4 regions of the Paraglaciecola sp. T6c genome follow, and region 1 is predicted to be linked to each of the others. Evidence: predicted binding sites of a transcription regulator. Region 1 holds the regulator's gene; each other region holds the start of a gene.

The links. Region 1 encodes sigma-54, which starts transcription at its own class of promoters, with help from an activator protein. Its sites were predicted from a motif close to GTTGGCACGNNNNTNGNNT; they were not measured.
Region 2: the regulator sigma-54 is predicted to act here: its motif matches at 2,548-2,566, upstream of PATL_RS18170 (S8 family peptidase).
Region 3: the regulator sigma-54 is predicted to act here: its motif matches at 1,672-1,690, upstream of nirB (nitrite reductase large subunit NirB).
Region 4: the regulator sigma-54 is predicted to act here: its motif matches at 1,706-1,724, upstream of PATL_RS01350 (BON domain-containing protein).

The regions. Positions count from the first base shown of each region.
Region 1 covers NC_008228.1:654,358-659,372, reverse strand. The annotation lists gene PATL_RS02945 (DNA/RNA non-specific endonuclease) at 1-106, shown strand, start outside; gene PATL_RS02940 (HPr family phosphocarrier protein) at 207-485, opposite strand; gene rapZ (RNase adapter RapZ) at 482-1,327, opposite strand; gene ptsN (PTS IIA-like nitrogen regulatory protein PtsN) at 1,330-1,773, opposite strand; gene hpf (ribosome hibernation promoting factor) at 1,789-2,076, opposite strand; gene PATL_RS02920 (RNA polymerase factor sigma-54) at 2,102-3,595, opposite strand; gene lptB (LPS export ABC transporter ATP-binding protein) at 3,718-4,443, opposite strand; gene lptA (lipopolysaccharide transport periplasmic protein LptA) at 4,443-4,964, opposite strand; gene lptC (LPS export ABC transporter periplasmic protein LptC) at 5,005-5,015, opposite strand, start outside.
Region 2 covers NC_008228.1:4,257,800-4,262,814, reverse strand. The annotation lists gene PATL_RS18180 (PAS domain-containing sensor histidine kinase) at 1-378, shown strand, start outside; gene PATL_RS18175 (two-component system response regulator) at 431-2,140, shown strand; gene PATL_RS18170 (S8 family peptidase) at 2,639-4,774, shown strand.
Region 3 covers NC_008228.1:3,070,972-3,075,986, reverse strand. The annotation lists gene PATL_RS12970 (molybdopterin-synthase adenylyltransferase MoeB) at 1-383, opposite strand, end outside; gene PATL_RS12965 (TraB/GumN family protein) at 419-1,300, opposite strand; gene nirB (nitrite reductase large subunit NirB) at 1,877-4,462, shown strand; gene nirD (nitrite reductase small subunit NirD) at 4,473-4,817, shown strand; gene PATL_RS12950 (nitrate reductase) at 4,867-5,015, shown strand, end outside.
Region 4 covers NC_008228.1:307,358-312,372, reverse strand. The annotation lists gene PATL_RS01355 (GGDEF domain-containing protein) at 1-793, opposite strand, end outside; gene PATL_RS22605 (hypothetical protein) at 883-1,047, opposite strand; gene PATL_RS01350 (BON domain-containing protein) at 1,115-1,663, opposite strand; gene PATL_RS22300 (DUF1328 domain-containing protein) at 1,847-2,020, opposite strand; gene PATL_RS01340 (magnesium transporter) at 2,237-3,574, opposite strand; gene PATL_RS01335 (autotransporter assembly complex protein TamB) at 3,841-5,015, opposite strand, start outside.

The DNA.
Region 1 (5,015 bases):
CGTAGAAAGTCGCAGCGGTCTGAATATATTCCCAGAAATGAAGGGCAGCAAAGAATATGCGGTTGAAGCGCGTTTAGGTGGATTAAGCAGTCAATTGGGTTGCTGATAACCCAACCGCGCGTTTCAAAAAAATAGTGAATGAGTAGAAAGTCGAGATGAGTGGAAAAAGTCTAAATTGAAGTGCACGTTGCATTGAATCTGGCTGATTACTCGCTTTCGTTGAATTTTCCGACAATAAGCTCTTCAACAGCATCCATCGCTTGGCGCGCGTCTTTCCCTTCAGATATCACTTGAATTTCTTTGCCTTGGCAACTCTCTAACATCATTAGGCCCAGCACACTGCTTGCTGAGGCACTTTTGTCATCCTGAACAATAGTGACTTCAGCTTCAAATTGATTCGCAAGCTTAACCAATTGAGTCGCCGCTCTGGCATGCAGCCCTAACTTGTTCACTATGAGTAGGGTTTTTTCTAATCGCTCACTCATCGGTTTAACTCGCGATGACGTATTTGCACATCAGGGTGCGAGGTGCTAAATGTTTTGGCTAACATTTCCACTACGTACACAGAGCGGTGCTGACCGCCAGTACACCCGATGGCGATTGTCACATAACTACGATTATTACGTTCTAAATGTGGCAACCAAGTAGAAATCAGATTCTGAATTTGCCAGATAAATTTAGTGACTATGGGTTGTGAGCCAAGAAAAATCTCGACGGGGGAATCAAGTCCAGTAAGGGGTTTTAAATCTGGCTCCCAGTGCGGGTTGGGTAAGAAACGTGCATCAAATACATAATCCGCATCTTTAGGAATACCGTGTTTAAAACCAAAGCTTTCAAAAACCAAAACTAAGCGTGAGCTTTTTTTACCTAATATTCGCTCGCGCACCAATTCGGCCAGCTGGTGAATTGATAATTGATCTGTGTCTATATATAAATCTGCACGTTCAGCTATCGGCGCCAATAACTGGCTTTCTGCTTGAATAGCACCAGACAATGATTTGTTTTGCTTAGACAACGGGTGCAAGCGGCGGGTTTCACTGAAACGCTTAATCAGTACGTCATCGCTGGCATCCAAATACAATATGGTCATTTCCCACGTTGACGGCAAGTAGTCGAGTATTTCCACCAATTCGTTGGGATCTTTGGGTAAATTTCGCACGTCAATGCTGACCGCGACCTGATCGTACTCGTCAGCGACGGTATGGGTCAAAGTGGGCAATAAGTTGACGGGGATATTATCAACGCAGTAATAGCCTAAATCTTCCAGTGAACGTAAAACGATGGACTTCCCTGAGCCTGAACGCCCACTGATGATAATAAGCTTCATAATTAACTGAGTACCTGAAATAATTCTTGGTCTGTGGTTGCACTGCGCAAACGATTTAAAATGTCTTTATCAACGAATTTTTTGGCTATCGCCGACAAGGTTTGTAGGTGCTCTTGGGCCTTTTCCTCTGGTACTAAAATAGCAAAGAAGATATCCACTGGCATGTTATCGATGGCGTCATACTGGACCGGAGGTTGGCACGTTACAAGCACGCCTAGGGCTGACTCTAGCCCTTTTATACGGCCATGTGGTAGTGCTATACCACCACCAATGCCCGTACACCCCATTTTCTCGCGCCCCGCTAAACTGGATAAAATGGTCGCTTGGTCTACTTCAACAAGGTGCTCAGATGCCAATTGACTAATAAGCTCTAAAATGCGCTTTTTGCTGGACCCCTGAACTGCGCATACGACGCAGTCAGGGTGAAGAATATTTGATATTTCCATTATTTACCTGATGGGTTAATGGCGTTTAGCTTTTTCTTTATGCTTGATAACTTGCCGATCGAGTTTATCGATTAGGCCATCTATTGCCGCATACATGTCGTTGTGTTCCATGGTGGCAAATACATCTGCCCCATTCAAATGTATTGTCGCTTCCGCTTTTTGGTTGAGCTTTTCTACATTGAGAATGACGTGAACATTGTTGATCTGATCGAAGTGTCGCTCGAGCTTGGTAAATTTAGTATCGACATAATCTTTTAGTGAATCGGTTACATCCACATGGTGACCAGTAATATTAATTTGCATATCGCCTCTTCCTTCTTTAATCAGCCTACAATAGGCTTTTTCGTTGGTTCGACGGGGGTATCATCAGAGATTCCCGGTACTTTGCTATTGTTCGCCGAGCGACCATGATGCCTTGATCGGCCAACAATTGAGCAATCTTGCTGTCACTTAACGGCTTGCTTGGTTTTTCAGCTGCGACCAGCTTTTTAATCAATGCGCGTATCGCCGTTGACGAGCACTCTCCGCCTGTCTCAGTTGCAACATGGCTCGAGAAGAAATATTTCAGCTCAAATATACCTCTAGGGGTATGCATATATTTTTGGGTAGTAACACGAGAAATTGTAGATTCATGCATATCCACCATTTCGGCTACGTCATTTAGTACCATAGGCTTCATCATCTCAGGCCCATGTTCAAAGAAGCCCATTTGCTGCTGTACTATACAGTTTGACACTTTCAATAAGGTATCGTTTCGGCTCTCAACACTTTTAATAAACCATTTGGCTTCTTGCATGTGTGAGCGAATAAATTGACTATCACTGGTGTTTTTCGCGCTACGACTCATTGCAGCATACTGTTGATTAACGTTCAATTTGGGTAGGCTGTCTGGGTTAAGCTCTACTGTCCAACGGCCATTTTTCTTACTCACTGACACATCAGGTATAACGTATTCTGCTTCACCTTTGATCAAGGCGCTGCCTGGACGCGGATTGAGCGTTTTAAGTAAACGCATGACCTCACGCAAATCATCCTCTTTAAGGCGAGATTTACGCATCAAAGTACGGTAATCCTTGCTTGCCAAAAGGTCGGCATAGTCCCCAATCAAGGTCTTCGCTTCTTCTAACCAGGGTGTATCAGGAGCAAACTGACGCAATTGCACTAGCAAGCATTCTTGTGGTGTACGAGAGCCTGACCCAATTGGGTCGAACATTTGAATACGCTTAAGTACGCATTCCACTTCATCGAGCTCTATTTCTTCATCATCCATGCTGGCCAGAACGTCTTCAGCGCTCATGGTCAAATAACCAGACTCATCGATAGAATCAATGATCGCTGTCGCAATCGCGACATCGGTATCACTAAAATGGGTTAAACGCATTTGCCACAGCAAATGATCTTGAATGTTATCTGTGGTTTCGCCTTGAAAGATCTGTTCGTCATCACCGCCGGCACCACTGGATATGCTAGAGGCAGGTGCGGAAGAAGCGCTGATGTACTCATCCCAAGTGGTATCCGTAGGTAAGTCTTCTGGGATTTCGTTTTTCTCGAACGCTTCACTTGAGTCTAAGTTGTCACTGCTGGTATCAACTATTTCATTGGTATCTTTAGAAGACGGGTCGAGGGAATTGTCATTTAACGCACTATCGCCGGATTCCTGATCCGTAGGCTCTTCAACTTCCAACAGCGGGTTGGAATCCAAGGCTTCTTGAATTTCTTGCTGTAAATCTAACGTAGACAATTGCAACAAACGAATAGCTTGCTGTAACTGTGGCGTCATAGTGAGTGATTGACTAAATTTTAATTGTAAAGAGGGTTTCATTTACTTCTTTATTCTGTCCGTTGCAAACTAAAAAATATGCTGTGGTTGATTCGATTGACTGTAAATGTCTCACCAAGCGCCTGAGTATAATCTCGATAAAATGAGCGGCTTTTTCAGCTTAACTATAGCCTGAATTGTTCGCCTAGGTATACATCTCTTACACGTTGATCACTTAATACTTCTTCTGCCGTGCCAGAAGCGATGAGTTCACCATGACTAACAATGTAAGCTTTCTCACACACATCGAGTGTCTCTCTTACATTGTGGTCGGTTATCAAAACACCAATACCACGGTCACGTAAATGTTGAATAATTTTTTTAATATCATTAACTGAAATAGGATCAACACCGGCAAACGGCTCATCGAGCAGAATAAATTCTGGATCGGCTGCCAGTGCCCGCGCTATTTCTACCCGGCGGCGTTCACCTCCAGACAAACTCATACCAGCACTGTTACGAATATGATTTATATTGAACTCATCGAGTAATGAATCCGCTTGCTGTTCTCTTTGTTCTGCACTGAGCTCTTTGCGTGTCTGCAAGATAGCCATCAAGTTTTGATAGACTGTCAGTTTTCGAAAAATAGAGGCTTCTTGGGGTAAGTAACCAATCCCTAAACGAGCGCGCATATGCATGGGCTGTAGGGTAAGATCTTGCTGATCAATACTGATTTCTCCCTTATCTAAGGGAACCAAACCGACAATCATATAAAACGTGGTTGTTTTACCTGCACCGTTTGGACCAAGTAAACCGACAATCTGGCCAGTGGACACTTCTAGACTGACATCACGCACAACTTGACGCGATTTATAGGATTTAGCCAAATGCGAGGCTTTTAACGTCGCCATTATGGAGTTTCATCCTGTTTTGGTTTGACTTCAGCATCACTGGACTTTTTCGCGTCAGTTTGCTTTTTACTGCTCGCTGATTTCTTAGCTGGTTGAAAAATAGTCGTAACTCGTCCGCTATTTTCACTCTCGCTCTCTCCTTGCGCGACAATTTGTTCAAGTTCCATGTTAAACACTATCGACTCACCTTTTACACTGCTATTGTTCTGCTTCAGCTGTGCATCGCCTTCTAAGGTTAGTGTGCGTAAATCTCTGCGATATTCAATGCGATTGGCTGATGCCTCAATACTGCCCCCTTGCTCTTGTTGTTGAGAGTATTTAGCCGGGCTACCCGTCGCGATGAAAACTTCGTTACCTTCGCCTTTACTCGCGTCGACTTCTACTTCATCGGCATACACATTCAAACTACCTTGATTGATGTGCACGTCTTCTCGAAAGATAGACTTTTTAGTTTTACCGTCCCCGAACTGAAACTTCGAGTCCACTTTTATCGCTTGCGTGAAATCTTCTTTGCCAGCCATGCTTAATGGGGAAAATGATAATGTTGCTAAGGCAACTAAGCTAAGGCTGAG
Region 2 (5,015 bases), 1.6 Mb from region 1:
GTTGAGCCTGCAGAGCTAACGGTCGCCCCCGTTCCGTTTAAAACGATCATGCTAAATTTATTGGGAAATGCAGTTAAGCACAACGATAAATCAAGCCCACAAATCAATGTTAGCTTTCGCGAAATGCAACATTTTTACGTCGTAGGTATTGAAGATAATGGCCCAGGTATAGATCCAAAACACTTTGAGCGTATCTTTCAACTTTTTCAAACGTTGAAATCCAGAGATGAAGTAGAAGGCAGTGGGATAGGACTCTCTGTTGTGCTCAAGCACCTGAACCAGTACGGTGGCAAAATAGAAGTTGACTCTGATGGCGAAAATGGAACTACATTTACTGTGTATTGGCCAAAACCTAAACATGGAGTAGAGCAGGGATGAGAACATGTTTCAGTTATAACGTAAGACGCTATGCATCCATTGGGGGTGGCGTATGAAGGTACTCATTGTTGACGATGATGCTGTTGACAGGCGTGTTGTAAGAAGAACGCTTAGCGCGTCGGGTGATACCTATCATGAAGTGCAAGAGGCTAGTTCTGTTGCAGAAGGGCTTGAGCTACTTGATGGCAATCAATTTGATGTCATCTTACTTGATTGTCGTATGCCGGAGGTGGATGGCATTGAAATGGTCACTGATATGCATGCCAAGCCAGATATGGGTAATACTGCGGTCGTTATGATAAGTGCCTCAGACGATCCCGCTTTGGCGCTGCAATGTATCGAAGCGGGTGCTCAAGATTATATTTCTAAAAATGAGATCACGTTAGCCAAGTTAGAGCGTGCGATTTTGCATGCTAATAAGCGCTTCGAAATCGAGCAGCGCATGCACATGAGTTATTTAGAAGTGAAAAAAATGGCTGAAATGGACCCCTTAACAGGCCTGTCAAATCGCTACCATTTTGAAGAAACCTTAAAAGTGATGATTGCTAGCAATAAACGAGACGGCAGCAATGTTGCCCTTTTAGCATTGGACTTGGACAACTTTAAGCACGTGAATGACACCATGGGACACGAAGCCGGTGACAGTGTGCTTAAGCAGTCTGTAAAGAGAATACGCAGTTGTTTGCGCAATAATGAAGGGTTCGCACGCCTAGGAGGAGATGAGTTCGCCATTATTCTGGGGGACATCGCTCGTGTCGAGGATGTAAACAACATTAGCAATCGTGTGCTCAATTCATTTAAGCAGCCCTTTAATATTCAAGGAAAAGAATTTGTATGCGGCGTTAGCATAGGTGTAGCGCTATGCCCAGTGGATTCAGGTGATTCTCAAGCACTGTTGAAATGTGCAGATATTGCTATGTATCGCGCTAAGCAAGATGGCAAAAACGGCATTAGGTTTTATGAGCCTCATTACCAAATAGAATTTAACCAACGGTATATTATTCATAATGCCTTGACGAATGTGCTCGAAAATGACTCGTTCAGGTTATTCTACCAACCTATTTTCTGTGCTAAAAGTGACAAACTCCTAGGCTTTGAGGCACTGATTCGCTGGCCAGAAGCAGAAATATGCTACACGCCAGATGTGTTTATTCCCGTGGCAGAACAAAGTAAATTAATTGATCAAATTGGACGATGGGTCATTGAAACCGCAATCGCACAGCTTTCGACCTGGCATCAACGGTTTGATGAAAACTTGACCCTGTCGATTAATATCTCCCCGGTACAGTTGCAAAATGATGGGCTACTGAGCGAGTTTCAGCGCACGCTTGAAGCGCAAAACGTGTTAGCAAATAACATCATATTAGAGATAACTGAAACCGCATTGATTAAAGATAACAGTAAGGTAACGCACTCTTTGAATATCTTGTCTGAAAATGGTTTCAAAATTGCGCTAGATGATTTTGGTATGGGGTTCTCGTCGGTCGCGCACTTGATGGATTACCCCATTGACATTGTTAAATTAGATAAGAGTATGCAAGCCACTATGCAAATCACAGATAAACGCTTAAGAGTTTTTGAAGCGTTAGCACTGATGCTTAAAAAATTGGATTTCATTGTGGTTGCTGAGGGGATAGAAACACAGAATCAAGTAAGCCTATGCCAAAAGTTCGAATTAGATAGGCTACAAGGGTATTTACTCGGCATGCCAATGGACGTCAGTAAATGTAGTGCGTTTCTGGCTCTGCATCATAAAAAATAGCCTAATAAGGAAAATCTGATGTAAGCAAGTCGGTTAGCAGTGTCATGTTTTGGATATTCAATGCCCAGTTGAACTTGCATAACCGAAAAGGCGAAAACTTACCCAATGCCAACAAACGTAGATTTATCTTGGGATTGCCACTTGTACTGCTCTGACAATCCACTTAGTTCGCAACTTTCCACTCTCAATCGATTTTTCAAATTTTCTTTTATAGTCGCAAACAGTGTTCGAACTCGTCTCATTGTCAGGTTTTAGCTCTCCTATGTATCGCTTATAAATAATAAATTGAAATAAATGAATGCAACCAAAAGTCTAATTGCTATCATTTTATTCATTCAATAATTTCATTTTGGTCCGTTCGTTATTTTCATATTAAAATAAATCATTTCAAAATCAGTGCTTTGCAAATTGGCATGCTGCTTGCTTTTTACCGTTAGAGCGATAGTGCTAACTGAATTTACTTCGAACTCGGCGAGTGGATTTGAAAAGGAAAATATAATGAAACCAAAATTTAATAAGCAGCGAGCAGTACTGCTAGCGGGAATGGTGTGCTTTAGCGCTTTCGCAACAGCGGGCTTAAAAGTTAGCAGCTTAGTTAACGACATCAAATCTACTGTTGAGCCAGGTTCACTCGGAACTTCACAATTAGTTAAAACCGTTAATAGTTTAGTGGGTCTGAATAATGAAGTGATTATTCAGGGGGCTGAAATCAGTATCTTAACTGAAGTGATTAATACGCTTGGCGGCGTGATAACACATGAATTGCCCCTCATAAACGGGATTGGCGTTCGGGTAAGTGACGCACAGCTAGTTTTGCTGAATCAGTTGACTGACATTATTACTATCAAAAAGAACGAAGCCGTTTATACATCCAGCGCATTGGATCACTGTTTAGTATATGGAAGTCACGTAGCAGAGCTAACCAATAGAAGTATTCGCTGGAACTTGTATAACGCCCGTGACATGGAAGCTAACATGCAAAGCATGTCTTTCAAATGGCCTGAAGAGCTGGGACATATCTATTCTGTAAAAGTGAACGGTGCCACTGTTTACTGGCGCTTGTACAGCAAGAAGACTGGTGAACTGTCGATTGATATTAAGCGACTCAAACGTTTTGCCAAACTAGATTCGTTCGAAGGCGTAACGGTTGAAGTATCTTTTGCCAAAAAAGGCGTGAAAAATTACCAACAACGTGATTTTTCTTTGGATGTTCAATTCAAAGAGGGTTGTGATCGCAGCCTAGTGAAGGGGTACGACACCCAAGCAAATGAAGGTGATAGCAACAGTTATTATGTGAATAACATTGGTGCTGACGAACTACATGATCGTGGCATTACAGGTAAAGACGTTACCGTTGCTGTTATCGACAGCGGCCTATGGGCTGCGCATAGCGCGTTAGGGAATGACACGGCGAATAATACACGTATTAAAGCGGCATATGATGCTTTAGAAGATACGGAACTGAACGTGAGTAATCTTACTGATGAAAACAGCCACGGAACTCACATTACAGGCATCATTGCCAATAGTGACCGTGCGGTCGTAGACGGCCAAATGCGCAGTTATTATCAAGGTGTTGCACCGGACGCAAACCTAGTGGTCGTAAAAGCCTTTTACGAAGACGGTCATAGTACTTACTTAGACGCATTACGCGGCCTACAGTACATAGCTGATAACCATGAAGCGTTAAATATAAGGGTAGTAAACCTTTCCTTTGGTGCGCCGCCTCGTTCAAATTACTGGGATGATCCCATTAACCAAGCGGTAATGGCATTATGGGAAAAAGACGTCATTGTGGTGACATCAGCGGGCAATACAGGCCCAAGTGCAATGACCATTGGCGTACCTGCAAACGTACCTTACGTAATAAGCGTGGGGGCAATCAGCGATAATTACACTCAGGACAATGCAAATGATGACACCTTGCTTTCGTTCTCATCTCAGGGCCCAACTCACGAGGCCTTTATAAAGCCTGATATGGTGGCACCTGGCGGCCATATGTTTAGCTTAGCGAACGAAGACATGTATGTGCCTGCTAAATACCCTCAGTATATGGTTGGTAAAGACCGCTTTATCATGTCCGGTACGTCACAAGCTTCAGGTGTGGTCAGTGGCGTAGTCGCGTTAATGTTACAAGACGATCCAAGTCTCAGTGCGAACGATGTGAAATGTCGCTTGATGACCAGTACGACTATGGCTCAAGTGAATGGCAAACTGGCTTACAGCCCATTTCAACAGGGCTCAGGCAGTGTTAATGCAATAAAAGCCGTAGATTCCAATGAATCAGGTTGTGCGAATAATGGCATGGACATAGCGGCCGATATTAGTGGCGACCAACATTATATGGGCGCAGCTCGAAAAGATGAAAACGGCAACTACTACATTCAAGGGTTTGAGTTTGAAGTTTGGGAAGAAGCCTTCATGTGGGAAGAAGCTTTCATGTGGGAAGAAGCCTTCATGTGGGAAGAAGCTTTCATGTGGGAAGAAGCCTTCATGTGGGAAGAAGCTTTCATGTGGGAAGAAGCTTTCATGTGGGAAGAAGCCTTCATGTGGGAAGAAGCTTTCATGTGGGAAGAAGCCTTCATGTGGGAAGAAGCACACATGAACCAAGAAAACTTCATGCTGCAAGAATAACGACCTAATTTCCTAGAGGTATGCGGTAAGCCTCTTATCACTTTGAGCCTAGGTTCATAGCGATAAGGGGCTTTTCTATTTTCAATAATTAAAAATGCAACATTCTTTTATTTCTGCTTAAAGCGTACTTCTTGAGCTTAATTGGAGGGATAACTGCGGATTATGGCGCCATGAGAGGTTGCCAAGCTGCTGTATCTGTTGGCAATTCTACAGCGATGGGGTAGTCTGTTTTTTAAAAAAT
Region 3 (5,015 bases), 2.4 Mb from region 1:
TTATGTTGGCTGACGTGTTGGCTAAGCGCATTATCATCAAGGCGCTCATCAATGGTGTTGATAACGCACAGGCTATTATTGGCCAGTAAACTCGTCTTCGCTGAATCGACTTTTTTAACGCCCACGTCTTGTTCATGATGAAGAACTTGGCGATGTAAATTAGACAGCTCAACCTTGTCATCATCCACCAAGGTGATTTCGCCAATACCAGAACTAACAAGGTATTGCGCAGCAGCGCAGCCTAAACCGCCTACACCAATAATCAATACCTTGGAACCCATGAGGGCTTCTTGGCCATCAAGGTCGATAGCTGGCAATAAAATTTGCCTCGCGTAACGCAAGGCGAGCGCTTTGGTTAGTGTCGGGGGCGTAATAGAGGGCATAGTGTCCTGATAAATAATGGCCGTTTTCTGCTTTGCTATAATTTTTCTACGCGGTAGCCCTGCGCTTTTAACTGCTTTAATACGCTGTCATCGCCCGCAAGGTGCATGGCACCGACCATAATAAATTCTACGTTCGATGTTTTTAGCATGTCTTCTATATGTGGCATCCAATTAGCGTTTCTGGTGACAATCAAATCTTGGTAAATTTGTGCATAGTCTTGTTTAAAAGGCACGATACTGATGTCCGCCATTTTTTGCATATCGCCCTCGCGCCAACTGGTGCGCATGTCGCCTATTAAAACGGGCATTTTCTTAATGTCTCGCAAGGTGTATTCAATCAGGGCGTCGTTATCGTCACCACCCAAATTGGCGAGAAAACTCAATTGTTCATCTGGGGTTTCAAGCCATTGAATGGTTTTACCCGCGTGAGTGCCTTTGTCAGAGTAAAATTGGTCAACGCCTTCACTAGTAAAGCCTAGGCTTTGCAGTTCGATAATACTCAGGGTAATGCTAATAAGGCTCGGCTTCATTGCCGCCATTTGCGCAATCGGTATACCCCGCTGGGCTAAATGCGTTTCGAGTTTTTGGTAACTTTGTTGTGATAAGTCGTCTTTGAGTGATCGGCCATCAGTGTAAGTCATCATACCTAACATTTTTTGCTGAAACTCAACGCTTTTTACCGCCGTCATATCTGTTTCAAACACTAGGGTGGAAGCGTGTTGATAGGCCGTTTCATATTCACTGGGTAAGGGGTAATCTTCTGGGGCCAAGATATGAATAGTGCCGCCAATATATAAGCTGTTGTCGCCAGAGGTGACCTTCCATACTGAAGCGGCGTCCACCGTGGTGGTGAACATCGAGATGGCCGCAATGAGTGGTACAGAAACTGAGTAAAAAGCCGAGCGAAATAATGACATGTTCAATAGTCTTCCTTTACGAGATATATAATCGGCTTCTTAGGACTCGTCGGGCTTACTGAGTCAAAAAAGCGCTGAATGAGTACAAATAACCTAGTCGTTAATCACTCAGTGTGCCGCTTTTCAGCAGACAAAGGAACCAAAAATCCGCTGTTTACGGCTGTTTGGGCAAACAATGTGCAATCCATCGATACTTAACAGCAATTCGCGGGAATGATCTAATCCGAGAGTCGCGGTGTTCTGTACACAACTTAACGTAAAGCAGCCCATGGTGTTTGCTCCATTTTAGGTACTTTGCACCAAAATTAAGCGCCATAAAATTCAAATCCCAAATCGTGAATTATAACCATATGAATTATAAGGAATTAATACTTGGCAATGATCCTGCATTAATTTAACTGAACTCGTTTTAGATAGCGAATACCGTTCGCGATAAATACATTTATGTACTGTGCCGGCAATTAGTGCCAAGCATGGAACAGGCAAAGAAGCCCACTCAGACTGTTAGCACTCAGTCGCGTGGGCTTTTTTTATGGGCAAAATTAGTTGAGTAAACACTTCGTTCAGGGGACCAACATGTCAGCAAATACAGTCAATATAGTCGTGGTAGGAAACGGAATGGTGGGCCACCATTTTGTTGAGCAAATCACTAACCACGGCAAAACCGACCCTTCTATTACTTATAAAGTCACTGTGTTATCAGCTGAGCCAAGACTCGCTTACGACCGAGTGCATTTGTCGGAATATTTCTCAGGCAAGACAGCGGACGATCTCGCGTTAACCACGCCAGCACACTATGAAGCATTAGGTGTTGATTTTCACCTTGATGCCGCAGTGGTCGATATTGACAAGCTAGGTAAGTTTGTTAAAACCAAATCCGGTCAGGTTTTCGCTTACGACAAACTCATCATGGCCACTGGCTCTTATCCGTTTGTGCCACCAATTGAGGGGAACGATCAACCTCATTGCTTGGTGTACCGCACCATTGAAGATTTAGAGGATATCAGCGCTTCAGCTAAAGTGAGCAAAACCGGTGTGGTTGTGGGGGGCGGCTTATTGGGTTTAGAAGCGGCGAACGCATTGCGAGAGGCTGGTCTTGAAACTCACGTTGTGGAGTTTGCTCCGCAATTAATGGCGGTTCAAGTCGACACAGGCGGCGGTCGTCTATTAAAAGACAAGATTGAAGCCTTAGGCGTGCAAGTTCACACCCAAAAAGCCACACAGCGTATTGAGGCGGGTCAAACAAGTCGTTATCGCATGTGTTTTGCCGATGGGGATTTTTTAGAGACCGACATGATCCTGTTCTCAGCAGGTATTCGGCCACAGGATACGCTAGCACGCCAATATGAGATTAAAATCGGCGAACGCGGCGGTATTGTGGTTGATAACCACTGTTTAACGTCCGAGCCAGATATTTATGCTATTGGCGAATGTGCCTTATGGAATAACTTTATTTTTGGCTTAGTTGCCCCAGGCTACACCATGGCGCGCGCTGCAGCGAGTCACATCACGGGTGGCGATGTAGAATTTTTAGGCGCAGATATGAGCACCAAGCTCAAACTCATGGGCGTTGAAGTGGGCTCTATTGGTGATGCACATGCTCGCATACCTGGTGCGCAAACCTACATTTATGAAAATCAGCCTGATGGCGTGTATAAAAAAATGGTGGTTAACCATGAGCAAAGTGTGCTGCTTGGCGCCGTTTTGGTCGGAGACACCAGTGACTACGACACGCTTCTACAATATGCGTTAAATGGCATCGATTTACCTGAACACCCTGAAAGCTTGATTTTGCCTGCCTCAGGTGATGCGCCAGCAGGTGGCTTAGGCGCAGACGCGCTGCCTGAAACGGCGACCATTTGCTCATGTCACAACGTATCAAAAGGCGACATTATTGCTGCTTTTGATGGCGGAGCCTGCGATTTAGCCAGTGTTAAATCATGCACTAAAGCCAGCACTGGTTGCGGTGGGTGTTCGGCGTTACTGAAAACCGTGGTCGACAGTGAATTGGGCAAACGCGGCGTGGAAGTGAAAAAAGACATCTGTGAGCATTTTGCTTATTCGCGCCAAGAGCTTTATCACATGGTTAAAGTCGGCAAAATTCAAAGCTTTGACGAGTTGATTGAAAAACACGGTCACGGTTTAGGCTGTGAAATTTGTAAGCCTGCTGTGGGCTCAATTATGGCCTCGGTGTGGAATGACTTCGTGTTAGAAAAGCCTCACGTAGCCTTACAAGACACCAATGATACTTATTTAGGCAATATGCAGAAAAACGGGACCTACTCGGTCGTGCCACGTATTGCCGGCGGTGAAATTACCCCAGACAAACTGATTGTATTGGGTCAAGTTGCGAAAAAATACAACTTGTATACCAAGGTCACAGGTGGCCAACGTATCGATTTGTTCGGCGCGCGAGTCGAACAACTTCCGCCTATTTGGGAAGCCCTTATTGCTGCCGGTTTTGAAACCGGTCATGCCTATGCGAAATCACTGCGTACCGTTAAGTCTTGTGTAGGCAGTACTTGGTGTCGTTTCGGTGTGCAAGATTCTGTGGGTCAGGCTATCGATCTGGAGAACCGTTATAAAGGTCTACGTGCGCCGCACAAAATAAAATTTGGTGTGTCAGGTTGCACCCGCGAGTGCGCAGAAGCACAGAGTAAAGACATAGGGGTTATTGCTACTGAAAACGGCTGGAACCTATATGTATGTGGTAACGGCGGCATGAAACCTCGCCATGCGGATTTGTTTGCTACTGATTTAGATGACGCCACCTTAGTTAAATATATTGACCGCGTGTTGATGTTTTACGTGGCAACTGCGGATCGTTTACAGCGCACCTCAGTATGGTTAGAGAATCTAGAAGGCGGGTTAGCGTATTTGCAAGATGTGGTGATCAACGACTCCCTAGGCTTAGGCGAAGAGCTCGAGCAACAAATGCAACACATCAAAGATACTTACCAATGTGAGTGGAAAACAGCCATTGAAGATGAGTCTTCACGTAAACGTTTTCGTCAATTCGTCAACAGCGAACAGAGCGATAAAAATGTCGTGTTTGTACAAGAGCGCGCGCAAATTCGACCCGCTACGGAAGCGGAACTAGAGACCCTTGCTAAATCCGGCAAAGGTACCGAGCAAATTATCGATGTTGTTGAGTTGGCGTAAGGAGTCAGTTATGAGCACAGAACAAAATTGGACAGATATTTGTCACCTTAATGATTTGGTTGATAACTCAGGCGTGTGTGCGTTAGTGAAAGAGCAACAAGTGGCCATTTTTAAAGTACGAGAGAAAGGCGAAGTACACTTTTATGCCATCAGTAACTGGGATCCTATTGGTAAAGCAAATGTGTTGTATCGAGGTTTGATTGGTTCAGTGGCAGATAAAACTGTGATTATTTCGCCTTTGTACAAACAGCGTTACTGTTTAACAAGCGGTAAATGCCTAGACGATGAAGCGCGTAAAGTCAGTGTCTATGACGTGCGTGTTGAGGGCGACAAGGTGCAGCTAGCGGTGGCGTAATGCCACCTTGATGCAGCCTATAAGTTAATTTTTCAAAAGGCCCTACTACATGATAAACCCAACCAGCGCTTCTCAGTCCTCAGTTCAAGGAGCGTGTTCAAAGCTAAGCACCACAACTTGCCCTTATTGCGGAGTAGGGTGTGGTGTAGACGTTACCAGTAACGTCGAGGGTGACAGCGAACAACTTGTTAGCGTTCA
Region 4 (5,015 bases), 350 kb from region 1:
TGACCTTACCATTAACAGTAGACGCCTTGTTTTTTATATCTAGCGCTTCAATATTGCGTAATATCATTTCAGCTATTTTTTGCGCGCCTACTTTATCGGTGAAAGGTAACAGTACTAGGAACTCTTCGCCGCCATAGCGCCCCATAGCATCACTCTCACGCTGCAAACTCGCTTCAATGGTAGTGGCAACCTTCTTTAAACATTCGTCACCCGCTACATGACCATAGGTATCATTAAATCCCTTGAAAAAATCAATATCAATCATTAGCACTGACAGCTCATGTTGCCCTCGAATAGCTGCGTACCAAAACCGGTTGTAGGTGGTGTCGAGCTGCATGCGGTTAGGTACGCCAGTCAGCCCGTCGGTACAGGAGATAAGCGCCAGCGTACGAAGCTTAGCCGATACCTGCATATGATTTCGGATCTTGATGTTGAGCATGGCAATATCGGTTGGCAGCTCAACGAAGTCTAATGCACCCGCTTCTAGTCCAGATAAAATCAAGGATTTGGGCGTATCTTTACCATACAAGATAAGCGGAATATCTATGGTTAGGGGGTGCTGTTTCAAACGAGTACAAATGAGAAGCCAGTCGCTGTCACGGGGAGATACTCTGATCAATACTAAGTCGATAGGTGCATTTAGCGCTAACTTGAGTACCTCTTCATTGTCATTACACACGAGCAAATGGAATGATGTTGAAAATTGGCGGGTGAGTGCTTTTAACATTTCGCCGGGGTTATCTACCACCAGCAACGTTTGTTTTAGAACATTTGCACTCTCTGGATTTTGCATTGCGGCTCTGGGTTTTGGTCAGCTAGGTGCTTAACTCGCAAATTGCCACAGCACCTAATCGACATGAAAGACGCTTCATTGTTCAATAATCAAACAGCAGTTTCAATACCCTCCTGCTGTTTTTGCATGAGTATTTTTTTTAGCAGAGTATTTTCCTCAACTAAACGCTCAACAAGCTCCGATTCATTGGACTCAGGCTTGTCTACTTTTTCGAACCAGTTAAAGTATGCATTCTTATTGTGCTTATCCATCATAATACCTCTTACTACATTTATAATTTTTGAGCATTGTCACGTCAGATGCTACAGCGCGTGCAATGATTTATTCGCTAACTTTTAACTTGCTCACCACTTTTTCTACATCGATGGCCTCTTGAGCGATATCAACCGCTCGTTGCTTTTCAGCGTCATTTTTCACCTGCCCTTGCAACACGACCACACCTTTGGTGCTATTTACGTCAATTTCGGTGCTGCTGATATCCGGTGCCGCCAGTAGACGGGTTTTGACTACAGTAGCGACTTTGTTATCGGTTAGCTTAGCCTGCACTTCGCTGTCTTCATTCTTTCCCGGTGAGAACACCGTAAGCATGTTTTCTACCCCAGTCACACCCTCAACGCCAATGACTAATTCTTGCGCCAAGGCTTTATCTAAGTCTGTTTCCACCTTACCTCGTAGGGTCACCGAGCCATTGTCAACGTCCGTATCAATGCCAGTTGCATCCAAGTTGCCATTTAGCAACAAGGTGGCTTCTACGTAACCATCAATCCAACCATCAAGCGCACTGGCTTTCCAGTAGTTACCGGCTGAGGCGCCAACACTGGCGGTACTGAAGATGGCAATCAGGGTTATGCTTTGTAATATCTTTTTCATCGCTGCCTCACACATTTGCATTAGACCTTCAAAACATAGCTAATGCGATAATGATGCCAAGAGTAAAACTCTGATTTGTTTATTAAAAACAGGCATTTTCAAGCATTAGCGCCGCTAGCAGCTCCTCTTGGCAAGCCAAAACAGGCCGAATATTAGAGTCCAAAATGGCGCTCATGTTAATGACTACTTATGCCGCTTATGTTGTTTAAATGCCAACACACTGAAGAGCACGACAAACGCGACGCACAATAAAAAAATCACTTTTGCAATACTGGCTGCGACGCCAATCACTCCACCAAAACCAAAAACGGCCGCTATTACGCCAAGCACAAAAAATGTTAGGGCCCAAGTCAACATACACACTTCCTTTAAAACGGATAAACGAAGGAGTTAATGCTCCTTCGGCTGGGTGTAGTAAGCGACATACGTGCCAACATCTGAACTTGTCCATAAGCCCTGCCCTGTGGTGCTCAACTATTCTTCGTTCCCCTTATCCTTGTAGGTTTTGCAGTGGGCTACGAAAAAATTACACATTGTATAATTGCTCCGTCCTAGGCTGTGCTTTCACTTGAATCACAGTAGGAACAACGTCCCCAAACCAAGAAATGCCACAAACCCTACAATATCTGTGACCGTCGTTAGAATCACTGATCCCGATAACGCTGGGTCGATGTTGAACTTGTTTAACACCATAGGCACCACGACTCCAGCCGCTGCGGCGGCAATGATATTTAATAAAATCGCTAAGCAAATCACCAATCCGAGCATTGCGTCTGAAAACCAAAAATACGCGATACAGCCAATCACCAATGCCCACACCACACCGTTTAAGCCCCCGACACTCAACTCTTTCTTAAGTAAGGCTTTCACGTTAGAGCCAGTGACTTGCCCTAAGGCAAGGCCGCGTATCATTAAAGTCAGGGTTTGGCTGCCTGCTATGCCCCCCATACTCGCCACAATGGGCATGAGAACCGCTAGCGCCACCACCTGTTGCAATGTTGCCTCGAACATCCCGATAAAACCTGAGGCTAAAAATGCCGTCAGTAGGTTGATACCTAACCAAACCGCTCGGTTCTTTGCGCTCTTAGGTACCGACGAGAACAAATCTTCGTCTTCATCCATACCTGCCGTCGCCATAATTTGGCGCTCATAAAATTCATTCAGTAGCTCACTCGCGGTGGAAATGTCTAAACGACCCAGCACTTTGTTTTGTTCATCCACAACCGGCAATGAAGCAAAGCCGGAACGTTGAACCATCAAGGATGCCGTGGTTAGCTCGTCACTCGCGTTGATGGTATCGAATACCTCTTCTGATAAATCCACCAAGGGCACATGCTCGGGTAGCCCCATGACGTTGGTTAACTTTACGGCTTCTGAAAATTGACCTGCACGGTTAACCAAGAAGATGGTGTCAGCATGGGTTGGTACATCTCGGCGAATCAAACGCAGTGCATCGCGTACTTTGGCGTTTAAAGGCAGCACGAGTGGGTCTTGGCTAAGCCAGTGGCCAATTTCATCGTCACTAAATTGGCTCGCGTCAGTGAAATACTGGCGCTGTTGCTTATCCATGGCATCCAGCGCTTTATCAACCAACGCATTGGGCAATGAATCTGACAATTCGAGTAATTGCTCAGCGTCCACCTCAAAGAAAATGGCTTCCCACTCACTTACATCAGTGGCGGCAATTAACGTCTCGCGAGGATCCCCGCGCATGGCAACCAGCACATCGAGTCGACGTCGTTTGGGTATTCCTTCCCACACTTTTAGGCGCTGTTCTAGGGGTAAAGACTCTAACAGTAATGCCACATCATCGGTGTCTTGGGCCGCTACAAGCGCCACTACATTATCTTGTTCACCGCGCTCTGGAGCCGATACAACTTCTTCAATCAACTCGGGTAATAATTCAGCCATGGTGATTCCTATCCAAAATGCGCTAGATAATGATGATATGAAAATACAAAATATGAAAAACAATAGATAACGACACACTTATCATCAGTAGACGTAACACTATCGAAAAAAGTCACAATTTTTATGACATGAGACTGCCCCAGATGATTTGAACGACTCATAATGACCGTTATCGGTAGGTTATTGAATAAATTACGCGCCAATCCAGTACAGTTACTGAGGTAAAAATGCTAGCCCGTTCGAAACATAATTAGTTTTTCTGTAAGTTACTCGGGCTTTGACTCTTCTTTGTCATCAAGAGTAAATTGATAATATAAGTTCAGCTCGCTGTTTAAACTGCTCACCGCTTCCAGATACAGTTTTGGCAATAGCTGGTAACGCAGAGCAACTTCTGAAACAGAGTCAAACACCCCTACACCGTAGCGAATTTGCACACCAGGCGCGATATAACCAGAAACCGAAAGCTTGGTTTCGTCTCCCGTACCACTGGTATTTAAAGCGAGATCTTCTACGCCCAGTTTGCGCCCGATATTAGTCACTTTGTTTTCACTTTTACCTAAACCAAACCCGATTAACGCGCTGGCCAGTGCCCCGTCGCTTGAGGATTCATCAGTACTATTGATTGCAGTGCCGCGCAACAGATACGAAAGCGCCTCTGGCTGCTCCATACTTGGATCTGAAAATACGCTGACTTGAGGCTCTGACGCGCTGCCTTGAATTCGCAAGCCTGCAATCACATCATCCGCGGTTTTGTTAGGATCTCGAATTGCCTCCACCGCAAGATATGGGCTATCTATCGGGCCGCTAAATTGAATTTCTCCTTCTCGTATCACCAAATCTTGGCCATAAGCTTGGTAGCGACCATTGACCAAATTCAGCTCACCGTTAGCATTAAGGACTTCGCCAGCTTGCGTTAATAACAATGCGCCTTCTAAGTCTGAGGTCAAACCGAATGCATCCACTTTGACGTCATTATTTTTGTCTGGGTCAATGTTAATTTGTAGAGATAAATCCAGCGGTAAACTGTTTTCTTTAGCGACTTGCTCATGATTCACCAACACCACATCACTAGAAGGTGATAAAGCACTGGGTGGCAACTCCCTCACCTTAATACGGGCGTAGGGTAAAGTGACTTCTCCTTTAACCGATAATCCTGCTTCCCCAAATTGCACATTGATGTCAGGCGATAACTTAGCCCTGACGATATTCTGATAGTCGATTTCCATTTCATCTCCCTTAACGTTCACTGTCGCGCTAGGGGTATCTTGCCAACTGAACTCACCGTCTATTTGGCCCTCTCCGTTGCCCAGTTGGAATGGCCCGCTCAGCGTCGCCGCCTGCCCAGTAAACGTAATAACTTGCTCAACCTGATGAATACGCGATGGCAGCATTGAGCCCGCGAGGGCACCTTCAACTAACGTTACCTCTCCTTTGATTAATG